Adhaeribacter radiodurans: one gene and its partner. The protein of the gene in region 1 binds, or shares a complex with, the protein of each later gene. Links are inferred from orthologs where the notes say so. Each region holds a gene or a part of one and is shown on either strand. Other genes may lie near its edges. The genes, in order: prmC and prfA.

Region 1 (10,644 bases):
TGATGTACCTATTCTTTATCTTATTTATAATTGTTATGTTCATCTTTTTCAGCGATTAAGCCTCTTGGGTACGCTTCAATTTTCCTTCAGAATACAAAAGTACTTTTAGGCGGATTTTACCCGGAAAGTGCTTATTCATTATGAAAATACTAATTGTAGAAGATAATCGCGAACTTTCAGAAACCTTGGTACATTATTTAAAACAGGAAGGATACCTCTGCGAAACTGCCTATAATTACCAAACGGCCGAAGAAAAAATAAATATATATGCTTACGATGTAGTGGTGCTGGATATTACCTTGCCCGATGGCAGCGGCTTAGAAATATTAAAACAATTAAAGCAAAAGCGGCCCGACGAAGGCGTATTAATTATTTCGGCCAAGAACGCTTTAGACGATAAACTTACCGGCTTAAATTTAGGGGCCGACGATTACCTTACCAAGCCTTTTCACCTGGCCGAATTAAATGCCCGGATTCAATCGTTGTTGCGGCGGAAACGTTTTAATGGCAGCCATGAGATAACCGTAGGCGATTTGCGTTTAAATACCGCTACGGCGCAAGTATTTATAAAAGATAACGAGATTATACTAACCCGTAAAGAGTACGAATTGCTGTTGTATTTTTTGAGTAATCGAAACCGCATTTTAAACAAAGAAGCTATTGCCGAGCACCTGTGGGGCGATAATATTGATATGGCCGATTCTTTTGATTTTATTTATACGCATATCAAAAACTTACGCAAAAAAATTGCGAGCTACGGTAGCAGCAACAACATAAAATCGGTGTACGGCATGGGTTATAAATTTGTAGTAGAATAAGAATGAGGCTGATTACTAAAACCACGTTGCTGTACCTGTTAATTACGGCAATAGTAATTGCCAGCAGCGGCTTGGTATTATATAACATTACCAATAACTTTGTTCAGAAGCGGATTCGCGATTATTTTACGCATAAGGAAACCCGCCTGACAGGTTATCTTTCTAAACCCCAGGTTGATTTAGATTGGATAAATTCATTTAAATCGCAGCACGTAGAACCTCTTTCTAATTTAAAAACTCCCTTACTTAAGAATTACGACCGCGATACCATTATTTTTAATGATTTAGAAGGTGAAAGACAGCCCTTCCGGGCGCGTACCTTAGATAAAGTGGTAAACGGGCAACGCTACCGCATCTCTATGTACATGGCCTTAAAAGAATCGCGGTTAGTATTGGGCGGAATTATAACGTCGTTATTTTACGTTTTCCTGGCTCTTCTGGCTCTCATGTTATTACTAAATTACTTGTCGTCGCGGTATTTATGGCAACCCTTTAATTATACGCTGGAGCAAATAAAACATTACTCCCTCAATCAAGGCATTGCCTTAGCCGAAGTACCCACCACTACCAAGGAGTTTAAAGAACTAAATAACTTGTTTGCCCAAATGACCAGCCGCATTGAGCACGATTTCCGGAATATGAAAGAGTTTACCGAGAATATTTCGCACGAAATTCAAACTCCGCTGGCTATTATAAAGGCAAAAATAGAAATGCTGCAAAAAACGGAAAAGCTATCCGGCGAACAGGCTAAAACCATTGGTGCCATATACCGGGCTACCTCTCATTTATCTAAGTTAAGCAGAACCTTGGGCTTAATTAGCAAAATTGAAAACCAGGAATTTACTAATCGCGAGGAGCTGGATTTAAAAACTTTTCTGGAACCTTTACTTTTTAACTTTAAAGAGTTGGCCGAATTAAAGCAAGTTAAAATTGATTTTAAGGCCAACGACAATGTTTTTATTACTATTGATCCGTACCTTTTAGATGTGCTACTGAGTAATCTGATAAAGAATGCCTTGAGCCACAACTACGAAAAAGGCGAAATTTTAATTTGCTTGGAGCCGCAGCAACTTACTATTTGCAATACCGGTCCGGTACTTGATTTTGCGGAATGCGAAATTTTTGATCGATTCCGTCGCAACGGCCACAATTCTTCTTCTTTAGGTTTAGGGTTGGCCATTGTTAAAAAAATATGCTACTTAAATAACCTGGATATTTCTTATTCTTACCAGGAGCCGCTTCATTGCTTTACCCTACGGTTTTAATGCAGTTTAATTATTTTCTTCGATTAGGGAGTTTTAGTAAGTATAGGATAAGAAAGTCGCTACTTTGCAACAACTTACTGGTACCTGAAAGGTTGAATGACCCGTTATACCTATAAAAAAGAAAGTATATGCTCTTTTCTAGTTCTGAGGGTTCTACATTAGGTCAGTTAATTCAAACTTTACCGCAGGCAGGTAAACTTACCTGGATTGGTATCCGGCCCGCGCGTTCTGCCCCGTTGCAAACTTTAGCAGTTGTAGAAGCCTTAACCGATCATGGTTTAACCGGCGACCATTACAGTGGCAAACCCGGCAGTAAGCGGCAAGTAACTCTTATACAAGCGGAACATATAACGGCGGTAGCATCTATGCTGCACCGTTCTGAGTTAGAGCCAGGTTTGCTCCGCCGGAATTTAGTAGTGCAAGGCATTAATTTACTGGCTTTAAAAGACCGCCAATTCTGGGTAGGCGAAGTTTTGCTCGAGATGACCGGTTTTTGCCACCCGTGTTCTCGTATGGAAACGAACCTGGGGCCAGGTGGGTACAATGCTATGCGCGGCCACGGAGGAATTACTGCCCGTATTCTGCAAGGCGGCAGTCTGCAATTAGGTGATTTAGTAAGAGTGCAGGTATAAAATATAAGATTGACTTAATTTATAGCTTTTTTGAAATACAAATAAATCAGACTCCCTAAAAAAACAAAGCCTTGGTTTACTAAAACCAAGGCTTTGTTTTTTATTACGAAAGGTCAGTTCCTTAAGCGGATGCGTCGTTGGTTTTAATACGGAAAGAAACCTGGGCATTTTCCCATTTCATAGTAACAGTACCTGTATTTTTACCTTTTGGAGTAACGTCAATTTTCAGGCGCTCGGTTAATTCTTTGGTAGTAGTAGGTTTTACTTTAACGCGTAAAGCATCCTGCGCCTGGTCGTATTTAAAAGCGCCCCATTGTTCGGCAGTTTTATTAAAAATAACAGTCCATTCGGTTTGGTTCGGAATAGTAAATAAGGCGTAGGTACCAGCTTTTAATGGTTGGCCTTCAATGGTTACATCTTTATCAAAAGTAATAGTGGTAGCCTCGTTAGCACCGGTGCGCCATACTTTGCCATAAGGCTCTTTTTCGCCGAATATCTTACGGCCTTTTACCGAAGGAGAACTATAGTTAATGGTAACCTGGGTACTTCCGATTTTACCCGAAGCAGTAGCCGGCGGACTAACCCGTTGAGTTTTATCTTGTTGGGCAAAGGCCAGTGTAGAAATAGTAAAAAATAAACACAGTAACAGGCTTGCTCTAAATTGTTTCAGTAACATAGGTTTTTAGTTGAATGTAGTTTTATAAAATAAGACAAAAAATAACAACTCTCTGACGTACCCAGGTAACGTTATTACTTAACAGATATTGTCAGCGCAATGCAGGAGTTCTATAGCTCAATACTTATAATAGTCTTACCTATTATTTACCAGGCTATTACTATTACATTAATTCTTAAAGCCATTTGAGTTTGTAGCTCTTGTAATACTACTTAAATATAACTAAAACCCCGAATAGTTGGGCTTATATTTTCCTGTTTCCAGACAAAACTTCGTTTTGTAAGTACCAGAGCAGTAAAAAACAGTTGTTGAACACATCTTTATGTTTTAACTAAATTGCATAATTTTTAATGAAGTATACAAATAGCTAAGGTTTATTAACAATATTACTGATATTCTTAATATTCAATAAGTTGCATTGCTGATATATTAAGATAATGTTAAATTTACTGAGAATTTACTAATAAAATTGTAATTTACTTGCGAATGTATCAATAAGTGCTTTACTTTGTTGCATAATTTAAATGAAAACAAAATGAAAAAAGTACTTTACACCGCATTATTGGTAACTGGGTTATCAGTAAGCACCTTTGCCGCAGACGATTACAGATATAATAAAGAAGCTAAAGTTTCTACCAGTGCCCAAGCCCAATTTAACGACTTATATTCCCGGGCTACTAACGTAAGCTGGACAGTAACAGATAAATTTCAAAAAGCTTTCTTTACTCTGGATGGAGTTACCATGACTGCTTTTTACGATTTAAACGGCGATCACATTGCTACCACTCAGCCTGGTAAATTAGAGCAATTATCCGAAACAGCTTTATCCAGAATTTCAAAAGCTTACAAAGGCTACGAAGTGGGCAAAGTAATCGAATATAACAGCACTAGTACCGTGTATTTCGTAGAATTGAGAAAAGGCGAAAGAGAACTTTTAGTACGGGTAACTCCCGATAATTCTGTTTATTTTTTCAAACAGATAAAATAAAAGTATATGCTTGTAGCCCTCGATCCGCTATTAAAAACCTTACCGCATATCTGGTAAGGTTTTTTTATGCCTTTACCTTTCCCAAATTTACTAAATCCTGTTCCGCCTTCTGCGGTTTTTTCCGGAGTTGTACTAGTACACATTAACAGCTAAAATTTAGTTTGGTTATTGGTTTACCTGTATTTTAAGTTTGTATACCGTTATAATTTTGCGGTAAAGTTTAGAGTGTATGCTCTTACATTTCTTGGTATATTTTTTATTCTTCTTTTAATACAACCTTACAGTGCTTATTCCTGATTAGGTGCCCTTCGTGTAACTACCTTTCTTTAAATGCGTTTGTGCTAGCTAAACCAATTTTCTATTTGTTTCAATAGTATTAAACAAGCTTAAAGCTGGGCAAGAACCAGGGCGTTGGTATTTCCTGCGGCCGTAATGCTACGGGTAGCTGCTGTTAAATGGTGCCGATAACAGAGAAATAGCTTAAGCAGTACTTTCAAACTAAAATAAAACTATGGCAGAAAAAAAGTTAGGCTGGGCACTCGTTGGATTAGGTAAGTTTGCTACCGAGCAGTTAATACCAGCATTCCCTAATTGTAAAAAATCAAAGTTGGTGGCTTTGGTGAGTGGTTCGCCGGAGAAAGCCCAGCGGATAGCAGCCGAAAACAACCTAAATCCAAAAAATATTTACAATTATCAAAACTTTGACCTTATTAAAGATAACCCTGAAGTAGATATTATTTACATAGTATTACCCAACAGCCTGCACGCCGAGTACACCATTCGGGCAGCGCAGGCGGGTAAACACGTAATGAGCGAAAAACCCATGGCTACCAGCGTAGCCGATTGTCAGAAAATGATTGATGCCTGCCAAAAAGCCAACAAAAAACTTATGATTGCTTACCGGGCGCAGTACGAACCTTTTAACTTAAAATCTATTGAGTTAATTAAAAGTGGAAAAATTGGCAAATTACGTTTTCTTACTTCCGACCACGGCCGCTTACTAAAACCCGAGCAACCCGAAGATAAATGGCGCGCCGATAAAGAACTGGCTGGTGGCGGCTCTTTAATGGATATTGGTGTTTACAGCTTAAATGCCATGCGGTACTTAACCGGCGAAGAGCCCGTAGAAATATCGGCCATGATGCACAGCGACCCCAATGATCCCCGATTTAAAGAAGTAGAAGAAACAGTAGCTTTTTCGTTACGTTTCCCGAGCGGCGTATTGGCCAATTGCAGTTCCAGTTACGGGTACGATAGCGTAAAACGTTTCCAGGCTTTTGGCTCCAAAGGTACGCTCATTTTAGACCCGGCTACCGATTACTACGAACATAACCTGGAACTGAAACTGGAAGATGGCAAGCACGAGGTGCAAGTGAAAGAAGAAGACCATTTTGCCGCCGAAATAGATCACTTATCCGAATGTGTACTGGAAAATAAAACACCTAAAACGCCCGGCGAAGAAGGTTTGCGCGATGTAAAATACATGATGGCCATTTACGAAGCCGCTAAACAAGGTAAGCCAGTGAAAGTATAGTTTCTTTTAATTTTAAAAGAATTTTAGTCAGTAATTCCTCAATCAGGCTTAAAAATTAATGGTTTTTGATAAGAAGTTTAGCGGTTATACCTTCATAAAATAGGAATAATGGCAGGTTTAAGCGTTTTACCCGCTAAGAGCTACAAAGATTTAACGTACCTGTATCTGTAAATGAGTATTTTATGGCTATCCCTGAAAGGTAAAAGCCGTATACTAATCGCATTAATATGGGGGCACGTTTACCGGAATGGGTTGATAGGTTTTCTTTTTATCCGGAAACGGGTAAACGGGTCAGCATTTATTTTACTATTATTGCAGCTTATATTATTGGTTAAACTCTTCCTACATGAAAATTCACAAAGAAGGACGTAAAATTTTACTTTTTACCTTTCTGGGATTACTTATTGTGAACCTGCTTTTATTTCGGTTAAATGCACCCCACGAAACCTTCAATAAAATTTTCCTGGCGATTTCTGTTATTGCATTTCTGCTTTTGCTGCAGTTTTTCCGGAGCCCTTTCCGTACTTTAATTACTCACGAAGATTTAGTAATTGCACCCGCCGATGGCAAAGTAGTAGTAATTGAGAATGTGCACGAACCGGAATTTTTTAAAGATACCCGCAAGCAGATTTCTATTTTTATGTCGCCGATTAATGTGCACATTACCCGCAACCCGGTATCGGGCATTGTAAAGTATTTTAAATACCATCCCGGCAATTATTTTGTGGCCTGGCACCCAAAATCGAGTACTAAAAACGAACGTACCACGGTAGTGGTAACTTCCGATGCCGGCCCGGATATTTTATTCCGGCAAATTGCCGGCGCCATGGCCCGCCGCATTGTGTGGTACGTAACCGAAGGCGACGAAGTAAACCAGGGCGAAGAATTTGGTTTTATTAAGTTTGGCTCGCGCGTAGATATTTTTGTACCGGTTGATACCGATATAAAAGTAAACCTCGGCGAGAAAACCAAAGGTGGCCAAACCGTTATAGCCCAATTAAAAACTACCGGTTCTTTCTTTGGGTAATTAGCCCTAAAAGTAGCTTTACTTATAATTTATATTTTAAAACCAGGTACTCATTAACTCAGCTAATCGTTCCAGATATACTTTATCCGTTTCGTCGAAATCATTTAATTGGTCGCTGTCTACATCGAGTACCATCACTACTTCGTTGTTTTTAAACACTGGCACTACAATCTCAGATTTAGAATCGGAACTGCAGGCAATGTGGCCCGGAAAAGCCTCCACATCAGGTACCAGCATGGTTTCGCGGCGGGTGTAACAGGCGCCGCAAACGCCTTTGTTAAAAGCAATGCGCGTACAAGCCACCGGCCCCTGAAACGGACCCAATACCAACTCGCGTTCTTTTACCAGGTAAGCGCCCACCCAGAAAAAATTTAACCCAAATTTTAAAGCCGCCATTACATTAGCAAGGTTGGCCACTAAATCGCTTTCCCCGGTTACCAAAGCTTCTATCTGGGGTAATAAAGTTTCGTACTTTTCTGTTTTTGTTAAATTCTGATCAACAACTACACTTTCAGCCATTTTAAGTAATAAGTAATAGGTTACAAGTTATATGTTTCGCGTTCTGCGTAGAACGTTACTGGTATTTTCGGTAAATAAACAGTTCATCGTCCCCGATTGTTGCAGTTTGAGTTAAACCGGTAAGGGGTAGGGATGGGGCTTTCACGCCATTTTCTAATTGTTGAGGGCTCCGCAAAACCCGGATTTCGTCCCAAATATCCGAAGCCAGAAAATGATTTAGTAAAATGGTACCGCCTTCTACCAGCACCGATTGTATGGAACGTTGGTGCAAATCAGGTAGTATTTGTTCTAGTAAATCTACGGCTGGGGTGATCTTAACATACTCCAGGTTGGGGGTGTTTTCGTGGCGTTCGTAATTATAAACGAATGTTGGTTGCTTTTTATCGAATACATGTAGGGTAGGCGGCAAGCGTAAATTTTTATCTATCACAATCCGGATGGGGGCATTGCCCGTCCATTCGCGTACATTTAAGTGTGGATTATCCGATAAAGCCGTACGGGTGCCCACCATAATAGCCTGTTCTTCGGTGCGCCATTTATGTACTAACTTTTTAGCCAATGAACCACTAATAGCCGTTGGTTCTCCGTTAGATTGGGCAATAAAGCCATCGGCCGTTTGGGCCCACTTTAAAACAATATACGGTCGCTTGTGCCGGTGAAAAGTAAAAAAACGCTTGTTTAGTTCTGAACCTTCTTCCTCTAATAAGCCCACATGCACTTCGCAGCCGGCATCTAATAACTTCCGGATGCCTCGGCCCGCCACCAAAGGATTCGGATCGGTATTGCAGATAAAAATGCTTCGCACCCCGTGCTCAATTAAAAAATCGGCGCAGGGAGGCGTTTTCCCGTAATGCGAACAAGGTTCCAGGGTAACATATACCTTACATTGCGGCAGTAAACTTTTATCGGCTAAGCTGTTAATGGCATTTACTTCGGCGTGCGGCCCACCGTATTGTTGGTGACAGCCCTCCCCAATAATTTTACCTTTATACGTTACCACGCAGCCTACCATCGGATTGGGCCGGGTAGTATTATGGCCCAGAGCAGCTAGTTCCAACGCCCGCCGCATGTACAATTCATCTGCAAATCTCATTTCAGAAATTCTTATTTTTGTAAAGTAAGTTGTTAGACACGAATGGAAATAAATATTTTACCTTTATCGGACACTTTACCCGGTAGTTACCCACTTTGAGCTACAACTTAAAACTTGTTAATTAAACTACCCGAACATACACCTTAAAAATTACTTTGTTTGAAAAATTTGCAGGATTTGCTACAACATTTAACCCGGGAACTAACTTTGGTTTACGACCTCACCGAAGCAAATAGTATTGCCTGGTTATTGGTAGAGCACGAGTTAGGCTGGAACCGCACGCAAATAAGCTTACGCAAACAAGAACCTATCCGTCCGGAAATCTGGCAAAAATTTACCCCGTATCTGAAGCGCCTGCAAAACCATGAGCCCTTACAGTATATTACCGGTCGGGCTTACTTTTACGATCTAGAATTGCAGGTAACCCCCGACGTGCTGATTCCGCGCCCGGAAACCGAAGAACTGGTACAACTTATCATTCAGGAAAATAAAAGTTTTGCTAAGCTGCAAATATTGGATGTGGGCACCGGAAGTGGTTGCATTGCTATCGCCTTAAACAAGAATTTACCCCAGGCTACCGTGTACGGGATGGATGTATCGGAACCAGCCTTGGCCGTTGCGCGCCATAATGCTGAACAATATCAACTGCCCATTCATTGGCTACAGCACGATATTTTTAAATCACCCTTACCAGTACCTGCGCAAAGCTTGCAGGTACTGGTAAGTAACCCACCATATGTACTTGAAAGTGAGAAAGATCAGATGCGCCGGAATGTACTAGATTTTGAACCGCACCTAGCCCTTTTTGTGCCCGATACCGATGCGCTTATTTATTACCAACGAATAGCCGAAGTAGCAAAGCAATTATTGCTACCTGCTGGTAAGCTTTATTTTGAAATAAACGAAAAGTATGCGGTTGCTTTAGAAAGAATGTTGCAGGAATATCACTTTCAGAATATCCGGACTCATACTGATTTGTTTGGTAAAGATAGGTTTGTATCGGCGCAGTATTCTGGTGTAAATTGAATAAATAAAAGAATATTAAATCTATTCATTTTTAAATTCTAGTACTTAACTAACAAATATATCGGTAAACAGAACTTTTTTAAGCCCTAAATGCTTAGCTTTGGAACTTATACTTGGTTCGCTTTAAAGCGTAAATATGGATTTTACTCCTGCTTATCTGGCTCACGAAACCGCTGTTATCGATGAAGATTGTGTAATAGGTAAAGATACCCGGATTTGGCATTTTTCTCACATTATGTCGGGTTGTCGGATTGGGGAGCAGTGTACTATCGGGCAGAATGTGGTAATATCACCGGATGTGGTGCTAGGCAATAATGTAAAAGTACAGAACAACGTTTCGGTGTACAGTGGCGTGATTTGCGAAGACGATGTTTTTTTAGGCCCATCGGTGGTCTTTACCAATATCAAAAATCCGCGCAGTGCCATAAGCCGCCGCCATCAGTACCAGAAAACGCTGGTTAAAAAAGGCGCTACCTTAGGTGCCAACAGTACCATATTGTGCGGCATTACCATTGGGGAATATGCTTTTATCGGCGCCGGATCGGTAGTTACCAAATCGGTTTTGCCTTATGCTCTGGTATACGGCAACCCGGCCCGGCAACCCGGCTGGATGAGCGCTTATGGTCATCGACTGCAATTTAACGAGCAAGGTATGGCCACTTGTCCGGAAAGTCAGGAAAAGTATCAGTTACACCAAAACCAAGTTATCAGAATTCCTTTATCTTAGAATATGTACGATAAATTAGTAAAGAAAGAAGCTACTTTGGCGGTAATTGGTTTAGGTTACGTGGGTTTGCCTATTGCCTTAGAGTTTGCCCGAAAAGTAAAAGTAATTGGATTTGATATTCACGCGGGTCGGGTAGAAATGATGCGGAACCACGTGGACCCCAGCGGTGAACTCGAAGCCGAGGATTTTGCCGGTTGTGATATTACGTTTACCCACGAGCTGGATATTTTGCGCGAGGCTACTTTTTTTATTGTGGCCGTTCCCACGCCGATTGATGCCCATGCCTTGCCGGATTTAAAACCGCTTATTGGCGCTTCTACTTCCGTAGGCAAAGTATTG
Region 2 (17,359 bases), 430 kb from region 1 along the record:
TTAATACGGTATCTGTAAGCTTAGTAGCTAATAATATCTGGCTGATTTATGCGGATAAAAAATTGAATGGTCAGGATCCGGAGTTTTTTGGCGCGGGCGGAGTAGCTACTCCTATTCCCCGGCAATTTACTTTATCGCTGAAAGCCGGATTTTAATAAGTTAGAAGGCTAAATAAAAAGTTGGAAAGTTAAAAAAGGGAGAAGAGTTAATTTGTTAGGTCTTATAAAAAGTTTTCTCTCTAAGTGCAGAAAGGAATGTTTTACGAACAGAGTACCAATTTTCAAAAAGTTTAAGATGAAGCATATATTTAAATATACTTTACTATGCAGTATTATGACTCTATCCGGCTGCCAGGACGATTACCTGGAACAGGCCGTAGACCAGCGTACGCAGTTAAATACCGTAGAAAAAGTAAGTGAATTACTCGTTACAGCCTATCCTCAGGCCGATTACGCCACCTTTACAGAAGCAATGTCGGACCTGGCCGAAGATAAAGGCACAAACTCCGTTATTACGGAAGATGTTAACCGCGACCCGTATTTTTTTCGTGATGTAGAAAGCAAAGCGCAAGGTTCAGCCGATAATTACTGGAATGCGAGCTATGCGGCTATTGCCGCCGCCAATCATGCACTTGAAGCTATTGCGAATGCTCCCAATCCAAATGATTATAGTGCGCAAAAAGGCGAGGCTTTAGTAGCCCGGGCTTATGCTCATTTTATGTTGGTAACACTTTATTCAAAAGTTTACGATCCGGCTACTGCTGCTACTGATCCGGGGATTCCATATGTAACAACTCCGGAAAAAGTAGTATTAGGCAAATATGAACGTAAAACGGTAGCCTACGTGTACGAACAAATCGAGAAAGATTTGATGGAAGGATTGCCCTTAATTGTAAATACGGTTTATCGGGTTCCTAAATACCATTTTACCACTGCCGCCGCGCATGCATTTGCCACCCGTTTTTATTTATTTAAGCAAGATTACCAGAAAGTAGTGGAGCACGCTAACCAAGTATTCCCGGGCGGAAACATTGGCCCCAATTTACGGCCTTGGGTAAGTGTATACAGCAATTTAACTGCCAACGAGGGTCTGGCTATTTACACGCAAGCTACCGAAAATGCAAACTTACTTTTAGTAGAAACGCCTTCTAACTGGGCCCGTTACAATGCGCAGTACCGCTATGGATTATCTACCCGTTTAGTTGATAATCTTTTTCGGCAACCTAATGTAACCGGCGACACTTGGGTATATCCTTTGTACACGCAAAGAGCTGATAATTGGCTCATTCTTAAATTCCGGGAGCATTTTGTTCGCACAGATTTAAATGCTACCACCGGTGTTCCTTACACCATTTTCCCGTTATTTACCGCCGAAGAAGTTTTGTTTAACCGCGCCGAAGCTAATCTGGCACTTGGTAATATAGAAGCTACCCGCACCGACTTAAATTTGTACGCCAGCGCCCGCATTGCCGACTATAATCGTACTACCCACAACATCAGCAATACTAAGATTGCGAATTATTATGGCACTGGTTCTAACGTAAGGTTAGGTATGCTCTATACCATTTTAGATTTTAAAGCGGCTGAGTTTGTGCAGCAAGGAATGCGCTGGTTCGACCTATTGCGGCATAAAATTCCGGTAACGCACTATACAGTTGATGGTCAAGTAATTCAATTGGGTCCCGAAGATCCCCACCGGTTACTCCAGTTACCCCAGGAAGTTACGCTAGCCGGCATAGAACGCAATCCTCGATAAAGAATATAGATATTATATCATGGAAAAAAAATATTTTAAATTATTCCTCCTGTTTTTTGCGCTTAGCTTTTTATCAGCTTGCTCCGAAGAGGATGACCCGGATACCGTATTAACGGATTTAGGCGGAGAAACCTGGACCAAAGGTCCTCTGGATAATTGGCTGCTTGAGAATTTTGTAACACCCTACAATATTGAAGTAAAATATCGCTTCGACCGTTACGAGCTCGCCCTGGATAAAACTTTAGTTCCCCCGCAAGAAGATAAAATTATTCCGGCGCTGGAAACCATCAAGAAAACCTGGATTGCACCTTACGAGCAAGTAGCTGGCCCTAACTTTATAAAGCGTTTATCTCCTAAACAATTTGTGCTGGTAGGTAGCCCCGAGTATAATACTGATGGAACTATTACATTAGGTACCGCTGAAGGTGGCCGCAAAATTGTGTTGTACCAGATTAACAGCTTTGATAAAGCTAATAAAGCCCAATTAAAGCTCACGCTACGAATAATTCACCACGAGTTTGGCCATATTTTGCACCAAACTATCCAGTATCCGCCGGAATTTAAGAGCATCACTCCCATTTATACTGCCAATTGGTTTGATTACCCGCTGGCAGATGCCCGATCAAGAGGATTTATTACTGAGTACGCTCGTAATATACCTGACGATGATTTTGTAGAGATGATAGCTATTATGATGATTGAAGGACGGACAAACTTTGACGCCATCATTAACAATATTAAGATGCCTGACCCATCTGATCCAACTAAAACCATTTCTAATACTAGGGCGCAAGCGGCTTTACGCCAGAAAGAGCAAATAATTGTTCGTTATTTTAAAGAAGCCTGGAATATTGACTTTTACACTTTACAAACAAGTGCCCAAACGGCTATCAATTCCTTATAATCATTCAGCTATAATGCTTCGCGCTATCTGCTGTTACCGCAACATCTACATGAAAAAAATATATTTCCTGAGTTTGGTTTTACTTACCCTGCTCTCGGCCTGCCAGAAAGACGATAACGATCCAGCGCCTGGCCAACGCCCCGATGAGCGTCTGGTCAAAGCTCTCGCCGATTACAAAGTCCAACTTACTGGGGCACCCTACGGTTGGAAGGCGACTTTGATAACGGGCCAAAACCGGAGATATAACTTTTTCCTGAAATTTAACGAGAACGATCGGGTAAGTATGTCAGCGGATGTAAGTTCCAGTTCGGCAGGTACGCCTACCGAAAGTTCTTACCGTTTAAAAGCCATGCAGCAACCCGCATTAATTTTCGATACCTACTCGCCGCTGCATCTCTTGGCCGATCCTGATCCTGCTGTATTATTCAATTTATCGGGGCAAGAAGGCGATGAGGGCCAAGGTATGTATTCGGATTTTGAATTTACTATTGATTCTGTTACTACCAATGTTGTTCGATTAACCGGTAATCTGCAACAAAGCAAAATGGTTTTAGTTCAGGCTACCCAAGAGGAGTTTGATGCTTATACAGCAGGAAAACTCAAAACTATAATCGACGAAACTGCTGCTTACTCCAAAGCCAATCCTTTTCTTTTTTTGCCAAGTGCCAGTGGCACGAAACTACAGGTAGATATTAACGCTGCCAACAGAACTTTTTCATTAGTAGCCCTGCAGAATGGTACGGTGCAAATTATTTCTACTTCGTTTACCTACACGCCCCGTGGATTATTATTTGAGCCGCCATTGGTACTTAATGGCATCACTATTTCGGAGTTGCTCTGGGACAGCGCGCAGCAAGTATATTACGCCGAAGTTAATGGTAACCGGGTAGTAGTGCAGTCCTCGCCAACGGCTATTATTCCGTTGTATAATTTTATTGGGGTTACGTTTAACACCGTAGCAGTACCACCTCAGCCCTTACCAGGCTGGTCGCCGGATTTTACCAGTAAGCAACAACAAATTGCAACCACTTTGCTAAACGGTAATTATAATTTACGATTAGATTACATGTTGTTTTTATTTAATCCTCAAAGTAGATCTATGCAATTATATGTAGTAATATATCAGGGTAGCGCACAATTTTATGCCGTTTATCCTTATACTTATACCCAAACTGCTGATGGGGTATATAAATTTACGGCACAAACTCCTAATGGCAACGGGCAGGTAATAGCAGAGGATATGAGCCCTATTTTAAATCATTTAAACACCGAAAGTTTTGTTTTAGATTATTTCCGAGACCCAACCGAAGGACCCTTGGGCCAGATGAAGAGCATAGAAAACCCGGATTTTTATTTTACCGGTTCTTTAGAAACTTTACAGTAGCAGCAATAACAAGAAGGTCTTATATTTAATTATAAGACCTTCTATATTTTAATATAAATCTTCTTTTGTCTTACTTTTAAAATATTAACCTGAACCGGGTAAGTACGTAATCAGGGTAGTTTAAAAGTTATAATAAACGTACTTTTTCTGCGAATACCTATGTTTAAGTAAAGTAACCTCCCGTTAAAGTTTATACTTTTGCCTGTGTTAAATCGTTTTTTCTCTAATCAACTTATAAATTAACCTGTTATGGATAAAAGAACTTTTCTTAAATCGGCGGCCCTGCTTGGGTTAGCCGGGCTGGTTAAGCCATTAAAAATTATGGCGGAGCCCGTAGCCGATACCTTTACGCTTCCTAAATTGCCTTACGAGTTTAATGCGCTGGAGCCGCATATCGATAAGCAAACCATGGAAATTCATTATACCAAGCACCACCAGGCTTATGTAACGAACTTAAACAAAGCCGTAACCGGTACCGCATTAGCCAGCATGAAACTGGAAGACATCCTGAAAGATATTAGCAAGCATCCGGTAGCCGTGCGTAACAACGGAGGAGGACACTGGAACCATACTTTTTTCTGGAATATTTTATCGGCGCAAGGGGGCAAACCTACCGGTAAATTAGCCGCCGCTATTGACAGCGATTTAGGTGGGTTAGACAAGCTTAAAGAAACGTTTAACCAAGCGGCTACTACCCGCTTCGGTTCGGGTTGGGCCTGGCTAATTGTGGATCCGGCAGGCAAACTGGCGGTTACTTCTACTCCTAACCAGGATAATCCTTTAATGGACGTAGCCGAAAAGAAAGGCAAGCCCATTATTGGTTTAGATGTGTGGGAACACGCTTATTACCTTAAGTACCAAAACCGTCGGCCCGAATACATTGCCGCTTTCTGGAATATTGTAAACTGGGCAGGAGCCGAGAAAAATTACTTAGCCGCGCTTCAGAAATAATTTATTTAAAATAACAAAATAGCTTTTAGTAGGGATGTAAAACTATCCTTACTTAAAGCTATTTTGTTTTAAAGTCCTATAGAAACGCCAAATTTTAAAAATAAGCTGCCGGGAACGCGGCAAAACGCCTGGAGCCAGTAAAGTAGATTTACCAACAGCGTTTACCGAAAGAGTTTTATTGCGTACTTTTGCATAAGGTTGACAGGCTGTTATCCGGCAAGTAAAGCAGGACAAATCAGACCAGTTTTTTAAACTTTTATCTTTTACATTACTACTATATGGATACTATAACCGAGAAATTAGTTGATAAAATCCCGTCGTTAGATTTAGCTGATTTTACTTCCGGGAATGCGGAGCGTAAACATAAATTTGTACAGGATTTAGGGGAGGCATTTCAAAGTATTGGCTTTGTGGCAATCCGCAACCACGGCTTAAGTGATGAGCTATCCGGCCAATTATACAATGCAGTTAAAAAATTCTTCAGCCTCCCCGACGAAGTAAAACAAAAATACGAAAATCCAACTTTAGCGGGGCAGCGTGGCTACGTTGGTAAAGGAAAAGAACACGCAAAAGGCCGTAATACCGGCGATTTAAAAGAATTTTACCACGTAGGCCAGGACTTGCCGCAAGAAGAGTTAAAAGCCGAAAGCTACCCGGCCAATATCTGGCCCAACGAAGTGCCCGAATTTAAAGAAATGACTTTGGCGGCTTACCGGGCCTTAGAACAGGCTGGTACGCATATGCTACGTGCCATTGCTCTTTATTTGGGCCTCAACGAAGATTATTTTGACGCAAAAGTTTACCACGGCAACAGTATTTTAAGGGCTATTCATTACTTCCCGATTGAAGATCCGGATAGCGTACCAACTGATGCTGTAAGAGCCGCAGAGCACGGTGATATAAATTTAATTACTTTATTGATGGGAGCTAGCGCTGATGGCTTGCAGGTATTACGGCGTGATGGCAAATGGATTCCAATAACGGCCTTGCCCGAGCAAATTGTAGTAAACGTAGGCGATATGTTATCGCGGCATACGAATAACAAATTAAAATCTACCATTCACCGGGTAGTAAATCCGCCCCGCGAGCTTATGCACACTTCCCGGTATTCTATTCCGTTTTTTATGCATCCTCGTACCGAAATGGATCTAACTTGCCTGGAAGGTTGTATTGACACCGAAAACCCGAAGGCTTATCCCGATACCACCGCCGGCGAATTCTTAACGGAGCGTTTGATTGAACTAGGCTTACTGAAGAAGTAGAGTTATTCATGGTCCATAGTCTACAGGCTACGAAAATCATCCTCATAGAAAGAAACGAAATAGTAAAAACGTACAGGTAGTAACAAATCAGGTAGCCTACGTAGGCTACGCTTTTAAATATTTTACTAAATTTATCGACCACGAACTACGGTTTATCAACTGTAGAATATGAACTAATAATTATCAATTATAAAAACTGGAGACTTTGGACCATGGATTATTAACGGACCCTAAATTAGTGGACTCTAAGCCATGGTCCAAAGGTCAGAAAATCTTAAGCCCCAGAAATTACATTTTCCTGAAAGATGTACTTTGGTTGGCGCTAGCTGCCTTTGGTGGGCCTCAGGCGCATATCTCCATGATGTTTAAGTTGCTGGTAGAAAAACGTCGGTATCTTACCGAGAGCGAGCTAATTGAGCTAAATGCATTGTGCCAGATTTTACCAGGACCCACTTCTACCCAAACTATTACGGCTATTGGCTTTCGATTAGGAGGGCCCAATTTAGCTTACCTTACTTTGCTCATCTGGATTGCGCCCGCTACTATAATTATGACTCTGGCGGGGTTAGCCATGTCGTACCTGCAAGCCAACGAAATTTCGCTTAGATTTACGCGTTTTATTCAGCCCATGGCCGTAGGCTTTGTATCATTTGCGGCTTACCGTATCAGCTCCAAAGTGGTTAATACCAAAACAGGTATTGGCATGATGGTGATTTCGGCTAATATTTCTTACTTTTTTAATATGCCTTGGGTGTATCCTATCTTACTGGTATTAGGAGGTGCCGTTACTGCCCTGCGTTACAAAGCGCAACCCATTGAACCAGACAAAAACATAAGAATTAATTGGAGTAATTTTATTTTATATACGGCAGTATTTATTGCAGCAGCAGTATTGGGTGGAGCAACGCAACTACGCGGCTTTAAACTTTTTGAAAATTTCTACCGCAACGGCAGCTTAATTTTCGGTGGGGGACAGGTACTGATTCCACTTATGTATTCACAGTTTGTAGAATTTAAGCAGTATTTAACTTCCGAAGAATTTCTATCGGGGTTTGCGATTGTGCAGGCGCTCCCCGGGCCGGTTTTTGCTTTTTGTACTTACCTGGGAGCTTTAGCCATGCGCGATTACGGTATTGGCGGAGAACTGTTAGGAGCCTTTATTGGTACAGTAGGCATTTTTCTGCCAGGTACCTTCCTGATATTTTTTGTAATCCGGTTTTGGGGCGAATTAAGAAAGTACCGCGTTATTAAAGCTTCTTTAGAAGGAATAAATGCGGTAAGCTCCGGCATGGTAGCTGCTGCTGCTATTTTATTGTATCACCCTATTGAATCGAATCTGGCAAATGTGGCCATTGTTGTAGTAACTTTCTGTATTCTGCTCTGGACTAAAGTTCCGCCGCCCTATATTATTTTAACTGGTTTATTAACCGGCCTTCTTTTTTAAAAAAGTAAATTTTGCTTACTCCCCCTGAAGTGTAATTACTAGCCAGCGACGGGTAGCCTGATTGCGGTGTTCGCCGAGGTAAATGCCTTGCCAGGTACCTAAATTAAAGGTTCCATTAGTAATCGGCACAGTTACTGAACTACCCATTAGCGAAGCTTTAATGTGTGCCGGCATATCGTCGGGTCCTTCTAGCGTGTGCCGGTAATAGGAGGCATTTTCAGGTACCATTTTATTTAAATGACTTTCAAAATCCTGCCTTACCGTAAAATCGGCATTTTCGTTAATGGTTAAACTCGCGGAAGTATGCTGAATAAAAATATGGGCTAAGCCAATTTTAATTTCTTCCAGTTCCGGCAATTCGGCAGTAAGCAAATCGGTAATTAAATGATAGCCGCGTTTAAGAGCAGGCAAGCGAATACTTTTCTGGTACCATTTCATGGGTTCAGGCGTTCGTAAGCACCCGGGTCGGGTGTAGTTAAATGACGATTTTTATCTACTAAATCTTTTAATATTGCTGGTGTAGCTACTGCCGTGTTACTAACCGGTGATAAACTATCGAGCCGAAAATCGAGCAAGTTAGATTCCGCGCTTTCAATAGGTGCTTTAAACAGTGGGTCTACATTTAGTAAATTATCACAACAGGCAAAAGCCGGATGGTCCTGGTAACTTTTTGTTTGTACAACCGAATGATTAATTTGTAACTGCGGCGTCGTTCCAGCTTCATTTTTCAATTGAATTTGATCTTGAGCGATTAACGAGTTGTGCTTACCTGCCCAAACTATCGAATTCTGCATTAGTAATTGAACGCGGTATTCCTGATTAGGTCGATCAGCTACCTTTAATTGGTCTGTTAATAACAAAGTAACACTCCCAGGCCGAAAACCAACGGTATAATTAGCTAAAGTACAATACGTAAAGTTGTAATTGCCTCCACCTAAACCCAATACAGCACTTTGTCCGCAATTCGTAATTAGAGTGTTCGTAACTTGTACATCTGCCCCGTGGCTTAAAATACCCGTTTCGAACATATTCTGAATTATGGATTGTTCTATTTTTAAATCATAATCCGTTTCGTCCTGATCCGGATTAGCTGCCCAAAGCCCAAAAGTAGCATTTTTAATATCGGCAAACTGAATGTAGTTATAAGTACTAGTAGCTTCAAACTTAATTCCCAGCCATTGCCCGGGCACTGCCGCGTATAATCGTTCGCGCCGGTCGCCGGTAAACAAGACACGTTTGTTGACTGTACCCTTAACTTCTAAGCTTCCTTTTACAATTAAGGCAGCATCCTTGTGAAAATAAATTTTAGATCCAGGTTCAATAATTAGCTTACCCCCAGCCGCCACACTTACCGAGCCATATACTACGTGCGGTTTGTCGGCTTTCCAGGTTGTGTTAGTCGTTATCTCGGTTTTGGAATGGAAGTAGGCATTTTGCCCGTAACTTACTAAAACTACCCGCTGCTGATTTGAATTAACCAAAAACGAAAGCGCATCCGTCTGGATAAAAGCAGCTGTATCTTGAGTAGCCGGAATCGTAACTTTTACTATCACAAGCAAGCTGTCTTTACCGCGCAGTAAAACATTATTGGCTTGGGTAGTTTCCTGACCATCTACAATTAATTGGTAAGCAGGATTAGCCTGTTCCAGTTTAATTTCAGTTATTTTTATTGCATTAGAACGGCGATTATACACCCAAACTGCCCTGCTGGCACTAGCAGTATTTACAAAAACGGTATTAAACTTTAATGAATCCGTTGAAAACTCCAGTTGAGCTTTACTATCGGTGGTAACAATTTCTTCTTTGGGTTCGCAAGAACCTAATCCGTAAATAAACAAGCAGAATAGGCAGCAACGCAACAGTCCTTGGAAAAGTAATTTACTTCCATTTTTAAGTGGAAAGCTACTTTTGGCTTTATGAAGTCGCAACCGTTTAATCAATAGCATTAAATCAGGAAAGCTTTTCTACTAATAATTTACAATTGCTGGGTAGTACTTATTATAAAATATAATCTACCTATGCCTTAAAACAAATGTAGCGAGTTCTTGACACCCGCTACTCTGTTCTTCTCTATAAAAATCAACTTGCAACCTATAACCTGCAACTTGTAACTATTGAATCCTTACGCCACACCTTCTTTCAAGCGTTCAGCATTTTCGGCAATACGTAACTCTTCAATAAAATCATCGATCTGGCCGTCCATTACGCTGGGCAAGTTATAAACGGTATAACCAATGCGGTGATCGGTAACACGGCCTTGTGGGTAATTATAAGTCCGGATTTTATCGGAGCGGTCGCCGCCACCTACCATGCTTTTACGCTGAGCACCCATTTCTTCGTTCTTTTTAGCCAGTTCTACTTCGTAAATCCGGGAACGCAATACTTTCAGAGCTTTTTCGTAATTCTTAATCTGCGATTTCTGGTCCTGGCACTGAGCCATAATACCGGTAGGTAAGTGGGTTAAACGAACTGCCGAGTAAGTAGTATTTACCGACTGACCACCTGGCCCGGAAGCACAGAATAAGTCTTTCCGGATTTCGTTCATATCCAGTTCAATGTCAAATTCTTCTACTTCGGGCAATACTACCACGCTGGCTACCGAAGTGTGAATACGACCTTGTGTTTCGGTGGCTGGTACGCGTTGTACCCGGTGCACGCCCGATTCGAACTTCATTTTACCATAAACATCTTCGCCGGAAATACTACTGATAATCTCTTTGTAACCACCAGAAGTACCTTCCTGGGCATCAATCAGCTCCATGCGCCAGCCTTGCTTTTCTGCCAGGCGGGAATACATGCGGTGTAAATCGCCGGCAAAAATAGAAGCCTCATCGCCACCAGCGCCAGCCCGGATCTCAATAATAATATTTTTACTATCGTCTGGATCTTTAGGAATAAGCAAGTTTTTAATCACTTCTTCCAACTCTTCTAACTGCGGGTACAGTTCATCGAGTTCTTCTTTGGCCATTTCCCGGAATTCCTCGTCTTTTTCAGTAGCAATTACCTGCTTGGCATTGTCAATGTTGCCGAGTAAATTTTGGTATTTTTTATACTCAATTACAATTTTTTCAAGGTCTTTGTATTCTTTATTAAGCGACTTATATTTTTTCATGTCGCTCATGCTTTCGGGTTGTTGTAAAAGCTGATTTACTTCGTCGAAACGTTCTTTAATAGCCTCTAACTTATCTAACATAACTGTAAGTATCTGTTTTAAAACGCAAAGATAATAAAAAGTTACTGGTTGGTAGTTGCCGAAACAGGTAAATTGCTCGCTGGATCAATGCGCCACTTCTCTTTGTTTCTTTTTTACCTAACACTGATATTTGCAGGTAGTAAAACGCCATTACCCACCAGTACGTTTTATTCTTATAAAACTCTTTTTTATGCAGATTCGTTCTTTTTTGAATAAGCTACTATTGCCAGTTGTTTGGATAGTTCTAGCCATTTTTGCTTTACTTGCTAACAGCAGTTGCGAACCTAAAAAGCTGTCTAACGGCAAAGAAATAGCCGATGAGATGGAACGCCACCTAGTGAAACGCATTACGGGCTCTATGATATTACAGGAAACCCGCCGGGTAGGTGATAGCCTTATTCGTACCGCAGAGCAAAACATGCTTACCCATTTAAAAACAACCTTAGATTCCGGTAACTTTAAAGCTGCCTTAGATTACCATAAATTAGAGAAGTATCCTGAAGTACAAGAAATAGCAAAGAAGTACCTGGCAGATGTGGGGCGAACCGGTAAAGTTTGGCCAAATTCAGCTACTGATCCGGCTAGCTTGCTCTTGCAGGAACAACTGCAACAATATACGGCACTTAATAATCAAAAACAGGTTTTAGAACCCCAGATAAGCCGGGTGGGTGCCACAGAATTACTTTATACCAAACCTATCCGAATGACAGATCCACTTTGCTTACAATGCCACGGGCAGCCGGAAAAATTAGTAAATCTAGAAACTCAGAAAGCTTTACCAGAAAATTTTGCAACACCCCGTACCGGCTATCAGTCTGGCGAATGGGCCGGAATGTGGTATGTTCGGTTTAAAACGCAAGGTATTTTAGATAGTATTACCCAGAAACGTAAAAAGTCCCGGCGCGGACAATCGCTATTTAGTAAACCTGATTCGACAAAAAGTAAATAATAAAGTAAATGCTGAATTAAATTACCCAGGAAAGGGCGCCAAAAAACAAGAACTGCAAAAGAAAAACAAAAGGCGCTAAAGAATTAGTTTTTCGAAAAGCTGCTTGCTGAAAGTAAATTTGCAGTACTAACGCCACCAGAAACCAACCCACAAAATTAGAAAGAGGGATTACATTTGCTTGCCACGACCAAAAATCCAGATGTACCGCAACCGGTTCGATGAAGTAATCTAAAGCTACCATTAGAGCTGCTCCCAGAACAGCTTTTATCCACCACGTAAACCGCCCTAAATAATTTACTGTATGACCTGCAGTATAAACCAGCATTAGCCAGTTTAGTCCAATAATTAAAGGTACTTTAAAAAGTTGCCAGCCTAAGGCCGCTCCGTAAGTATAATGCCCGAAGAGTAAGGCCGTATGAATACCTATCACTTCTGCCAGAAATCCTACGCTAAAAACAATAAAGGCAAACAACCAAAACGGACGGGAAAAATCTTGGTGAAAAAAGAATAAAATAAGGTTTGTAAGTAGCAGATTAAAAGGGACTAAGCTTAAAAAAAGTGCTTGGTAATTACTAAAAACTAAACCATAAAAGCCCACGGCATAAAAAATAACTAATACAAATATGGCTAGTAGTTCTTTTCTTTTAACAGGCAAGTACGGGTTCAAATCTTTCGGTTTTAAAATTTTACTTTATAAATTATTTATCACTCGGAGATGGTACCAAATCACCAACAATTTTAGCGGAAAGTAAACATAATGGAATACCACCTCCGGGATGTACACTGCCGCCGCAAAAATATAATCCTTTTACTTTACTTGTAAAATTTGGGTGCCGCAGAAAGGCAGCTAATCGATTATTAGAGCTGCTACCATATAAAGCTCCCGCAAACGAAGAAGTGTCTGCTTCAATGCCTATCGGGTCCCAAACTTGCTCGCAGGTAATGTAAGCGTTTACATCCGTTTGTAGTGCTTTGCTTAGCTTGCTGATAACTGTTTCACGTGTAACTTTTACTAAATCAGCCCAATCCTGACCGCTGTTATGCGGCACATTTACCATTACAAACCAGTTCTCGCTGGCTTCCGGAGCATCTTCCGGCGAAAGCTTAGAAGTAATATTTACATATACTGTTGGGTCGGGGCTAATGGTTTTTCGCTGGAAAATATGCTCGAATTCAATCTTATAATCCTTACTGAAAAATATATTATGGAGGTGCAATTCCTTAAACTCCCGGTTAATTCCCCAGTAAAATATTAAGGCTGAACTGGATCGCGGTTGTTGTAATGTTTTCTCGGGAGCGGTTAGTTGCGGTAATAATTTCCGGTAAGTGGGCACCACATCCATGTTACTCACCACAATTTCGGCCGGTATTAATGTTTGTTTAACCGTACGTACACCTGTTGTTTTGTTATTTTCCGTAAGTATTTCTTCTGCTCTTTCGTTGTAAAGGAAATGTACTCCGAGTTCTTCGGCCAGTTTAACCAAGCTTTGGGCAATCGCATAAATACCTCCTTCAGGATAGAATGCTCCCAGGTTGTGCTCCAGGTGCGGAATTAGATTTAGCGTAGCCGGAGCTTGATACGGGTCGGAACCATTGTAAGTAGCAAAACGGTCGAGAAGTTGTACAAAGCGCTTATCCTTAAATTCCTTAGTGTTAGCCGCGTGCATGGTGGTAGTTAAGCCCAGTTCTGGTAAAACCGGAATGGTTTTGAGTACGTCGCCGCTCAAGTACGTTTGTACTTGATGCAGCGATTTATGCAGAAAAGTAGGGGCGGTAGCTTCGTAAATACGGCGGCTTTTAATTAAATATTTTTCTACTTTTTCCCGCGAAATCTTTAGCTTCTGTTCTACTTCGGCGGCAAACTTCGCTGGTTCCTGATAAGCTGTTAAGCGTGTTCCATCTGCAAAAAAGTATTGGGTAATAACGTCTAACCGTTGGTAACGAAAATAATCTGATGAATTACGGCCAGCCAAAGTAAAAAGCTCATCTACTAATTGGGGCATAGTAAACAACGAAGGACCTTTATCGAAACGATAGCCATTAAGCGTAAACTGGGTCATTTTGCCGCCAAAACTGTTATTTGCCTCCAGCACGTTAACGGCATAACCTTTTACCGCTAACCGAATGGCTGCTGCAATACCACCTATTCCCGCCCCAATAACAATGGCTTTTTTCATTTTTTACTTGCAAATAGCTTCACTCCGCACATTTAACTGGCAGTTATCCGAAATGTTTTCATTGATTTTTATTTTACATCCCAATATTCCAAATAAATTGCTCCAATAAACTAAGCTGTTTCTCCTATGACCTTCACTGAATTTAAAGCTACGCTTACTAAATCTACCCCACCCGCTGATCTTAGCCCGGAATTACAAGCTTTGTGGTACGATGGCAAAGGCGACTGGCACCAATCGCACGAAATAGCCCAGGAAAAGAATACTCCTGCATATTGCTGGATTCATGCGTATTTGCACCGCAAAGAAGGCGACCAATGGAACGCGAATTACTGGTACCAACGCGCTGGACGTAAAATGCCTAGCGTTTCGCTGGAACAAGAATGGGAAAGTATTACTATCGAATTACTTCAAAGTTAACAAGCAAGGTGCGCAAAAGATATAATTAAACCCATAGTTATGCTTAGGATGCGGATAAGCGGACTGCACCCATAACTGAATAGCCAATCTCCCGATCCATGTCATTAAGTTAAGGACTTCCGCCCGAATCTACCTTTAATTATAGGCCATTAATCAAAAGAGAGGCACGGAAGTAACTTCCGTACCATAGATTGGCGCTCGAAAGAGGATTTTTTTCTTCTGATTGGCTTAACTTAATGACATGGATCTCCCGATTGGCGAATCTACTTACTAAATTGATTTGTTAAGCCTACAATTAGGACTAGTAAAATATCTATTATAACAGCATTTTAATAAAAATAAACCCGATAGCGTTTGAAAACTATCGGGTTTAACCATGTTTAGTTTTAAATTTTGCTACGCCAGTAAACTCTCAATATCGTCTTTAGTCAAACTCTTGATAATAGTTTCGTCAGTAGAAATAAGGTCGGTTACCAATTGGATTTTCTTATTTTGCAGGGCCAGTATTTTTTCTTCCACGGTATTCTTTGTAATAAATTTATAAGTAAATACCTTGTTCTGCTGGCCAATGCGGTGTGCCCGATCAACGGCCTGAGCTTCAATGGCCGGATTCCACCACGGGTCGAGAATAAACACGTAATCGGCGGCCGTTAAATTTAACCCCACGCCACCGGCTTTCAGCGATATTAAAAATACCCGAATATTTTCATCCGTCTGGAAACGTTCTACCTGTTTGTGACGGTCTTTGGTGTTGCCATCTAAGTAAGTAAACGGAATTTGTTTTTCATTAAGCGAGGCCCGCACAATGTCTAAATGCTTCACAAATTGACTAAAGATTAAAACCTTGTGTCCTTCAGCAACTACGCTGCGCGTCATCCGAATTACTTCTTTCATTTTACCCGAATCTCCTTCGTAGTTTTCGTCGGCCATACGCGGGTGGTTGGCAATCTGGCGTAATTTCATCAAGCCTTGTAAGAGCATAAATTGAGTATTTACGCTGCCACTTTCTTCAATATTTTTTAAAATTTTATTGCGGTAAAACGACTTCGTTTCTTCGTAAGCGTGCTCTTGCTCTTCGGTCATTTTGCAATAAGTTGTATTCTCAATTTTCTCGGGCAGTTCCGTAGCTACCTGCGATTTATGCCGCCGCAAAATAAACGGTTTAATGAGCGCGTGTAGTTTTTTAGTTTTTTCCTCATTCTTTTCTTTTTCAATCGGTCGTAAAAACTCGTTTTTAAAGAAAGTTTGATTACCTAATAAACCCGGATTGATAAACGACATTTGCGACCATAAATCCATCGTGCTGTTCTCTACGGGCGTACCGGTTAAGATTAACCGATGTTTTGATTTTAAGCCACGTACTGCCAATGAAGTATTGGAACCAGGATTTTTAATGGCCTGTGATTCGTCGAGAATAATAAAATCGAAATAATAATTTTGCAGCAGTTCAGCATCCAGGCGCACAATACCGTACGAAGTCAAAATCAAATCGTAATGCTTAAACTGCGATACGGTTTTCTCGCGGTAGGTGCCGGTGTAGTTTAAAACCCGTAAACCAGGGGTGAATTTTTGCGCTTCGTGCAGCCAGTTATAAATTAGCGAAGTGGGCATTACCAACAACGAAGCACTCTGCGCTCCGCTTTCTTTCTGGTGCTGCAGCATGGCTAAAGTCTGGATCGTTTTACCTAAACCCATATCATCGGCCAGGCAGCCGCCGAACTTATAATCTTTAATAAAATGCAGCCAGTTGTAGCCCGCTTTCTGGTAAGGGCGCAGTTGGCCTTTAAAACCTTGCGGTAATGGTTTATCTTCAATGGTTTCAAATTCCCGCAGTTTTTCGAGCTTGCGGGTCATGGTTACTACTGCCAGATTCCCGTTCTGCAATTCGTTTACTAAGGTTAAATGATGCTTGCGCAGCTTTAACTCCCCTTCGCCTTCCGAAAAAGCAAATAATTCAATGTACTGGGTAAACCACTCTTCTGGAATTATCGCAATTTGACCGTTGGGTAACTGGTATTCGTTATTTTTGGTGAGAATATGATTCTTTAGTTTAATAAACGGTACTTCAAACTCCCCAAACTTTACCACCCCGTAAATATCAAACCAATCGGCATTTTCGCGGATGCCTACGCTTACGCTTACTTCCCCGATAAAGTAATTTTTTGCCGAAGCATTAGTTTGTTTAATCGTAAAGCCGATGCGTTCGAGTTCCTGCACGTGGTTATTTAACCAGGAGAAAGCATTGGCTTTTTCCAGCACGGCTTTCCCGTTCTTCACTTCGAGCGCCCGGTTGGTTAGTTCCCGGATATATTCTTTCTCGTGGTCAATGTTGCGGATCAGGCGATGGAAAATATACGAATCCTGCGTTTTCTCTACGTTTACGCTTATACGTTTTGCTTCCTGATTATTATGGACAGTATGCGCCCCGTATTTAAAACTCAGATTAAATAAAATTTTGTCTGAACGGCTGGCGCTTCCATTGCCATTAGTACCATTTAGTTTGCCATTTAACCGGGTAGTAGGAGTGCCGAATAACTGGGGAGTGGCATCTACATCGGTAATTTCAGTAAAAGTAAGAAAAGGATCCGGGTTATATTTTTCTGATTTTATATCAAAACCTTTGGCATAAACATCGAACGATTCAACCAACGGTGCTACAAACTTCTGGTAATACGTTTCTTCTACTTTACGCGGAATAACAATAAATTTTTTATTTAAAAAAGGCTGCAATTTTTTACCATCAACTTCTTTCTGAAAAGAATACAGAACATCGTCGAGTAAAAGCCAGGCCGGTTCGTTACAAACTAAAGTGGCATTCCGATTTTGAAACTCCAGCTTTTCGTTTTGGTATTTTATGGTCGGGAAATAATGCGTATTATCTTCGTTGCGCCGGAAGTGAAACAAGATGCTGGCTTTCTGCGGA

What was found.
Region 2: the proteins of prmC (region 1) and prfA are in contact, whole or in part, in a crystal structure (PDB 2B3T), measured with the Escherichia coli proteins. The link is inferred for Adhaeribacter radiodurans from one-to-one orthologs.

Annotation. Positions count from the first base shown.
Region 1 is NZ_CP055153.1:6,543,937-6,554,580, forward strand. Bases 7,695-10,644 are described here. They hold prmC (peptide chain release factor N(5)-glutamine methyltransferase), read left to right. Parts: upstream 7,695-8,711; coding sequence 8,712-9,578; downstream 9,579-10,644. Other genes in these bases: ribD (bifunctional diaminohydroxyphosphoribosylaminopyrimidine deaminase/5-amino-6-(5-phosphoribosylamino)uracil reductase RibD), read right to left, coding at 7,695-8,552; HUW48_RS25870 (acyltransferase), read left to right, coding at 9,715-10,305; HUW48_RS25875 (nucleotide sugar dehydrogenase), read left to right, coding at 10,309-10,644. Also shown: HUW48_RS25820 (response regulator transcription factor), read left to right, coding at 141-818; HUW48_RS25825 (sensor histidine kinase), read left to right, coding at 821-2,083; HUW48_RS25830 (MOSC domain-containing protein), read left to right, coding at 2,212-2,715; HUW48_RS25835 (DUF2911 domain-containing protein), read right to left, coding at 2,837-3,391; HUW48_RS25840 (hypothetical protein), read left to right, coding at 3,927-4,379; HUW48_RS25845 (Gfo/Idh/MocA family protein), read left to right, coding at 4,891-5,913; HUW48_RS25850 (phosphatidylserine decarboxylase family protein), read left to right, coding at 6,260-6,940; HUW48_RS25855 (GAF domain-containing protein), read right to left, coding at 6,977-7,459; more of ribD, read right to left, coding at 7,515-7,694. UniProt on the Escherichia coli protein: Methylates the class 1 translation termination release factors RF1/PrfA and RF2/PrfB on the glutamine residue of the universally conserved GGQ motif, i.e. on 'Gln-235' in RF1 and on 'Gln-252' in RF2.
Region 2 is NZ_CP055153.1:6,116,958-6,134,316, reverse strand. The notes cover bases 8,859-11,829. They hold prfA (peptide chain release factor 1), read right to left. Parts: upstream 10,894-11,829; coding sequence 9,823-10,893; downstream 8,859-9,822. Other genes in these bases: HUW48_RS24355 (c-type heme family protein), read left to right, coding at 11,084-11,829; HUW48_RS24365 (hypothetical protein), read right to left, coding at 8,859-9,538. In the rest of the region: HUW48_RS24405 (SusC/RagA family TonB-linked outer membrane protein), read left to right, coding at 1-155; HUW48_RS24400 (RagB/SusD family nutrient uptake outer membrane protein), read left to right, coding at 295-1,755; HUW48_RS24395 (zinc-binding metallopeptidase), read left to right, coding at 1,775-2,659; HUW48_RS24390 (DUF4302 domain-containing protein), read left to right, coding at 2,709-4,043; HUW48_RS24385 (superoxide dismutase), read left to right, coding at 4,365-4,994; HUW48_RS24380 (isopenicillin N synthase family dioxygenase), read left to right, coding at 5,282-6,256; chrA (chromate efflux transporter), read left to right, coding at 6,528-7,700; HUW48_RS24370 (secondary thiamine-phosphate synthase enzyme YjbQ), read right to left, coding at 7,716-8,138; more of HUW48_RS24365, read right to left, coding at 8,135-8,858; more of HUW48_RS24355, read left to right, coding at 11,830-11,842; HUW48_RS24350 (carotenoid biosynthesis protein), read right to left, coding at 11,859-12,509; 1-hydroxycarotenoid 3,4-desaturase CrtD, read right to left, coding at 12,541-14,019; HUW48_RS24340 (hypothetical protein), read left to right, coding at 14,146-14,436; HUW48_RS24335 (DEAD/DEAH box helicase), read right to left, coding at 14,833-17,359. UniProt on the Escherichia coli protein: Peptide chain release factor 1 directs the termination of translation in response to the peptide chain termination codons UAG and UAA.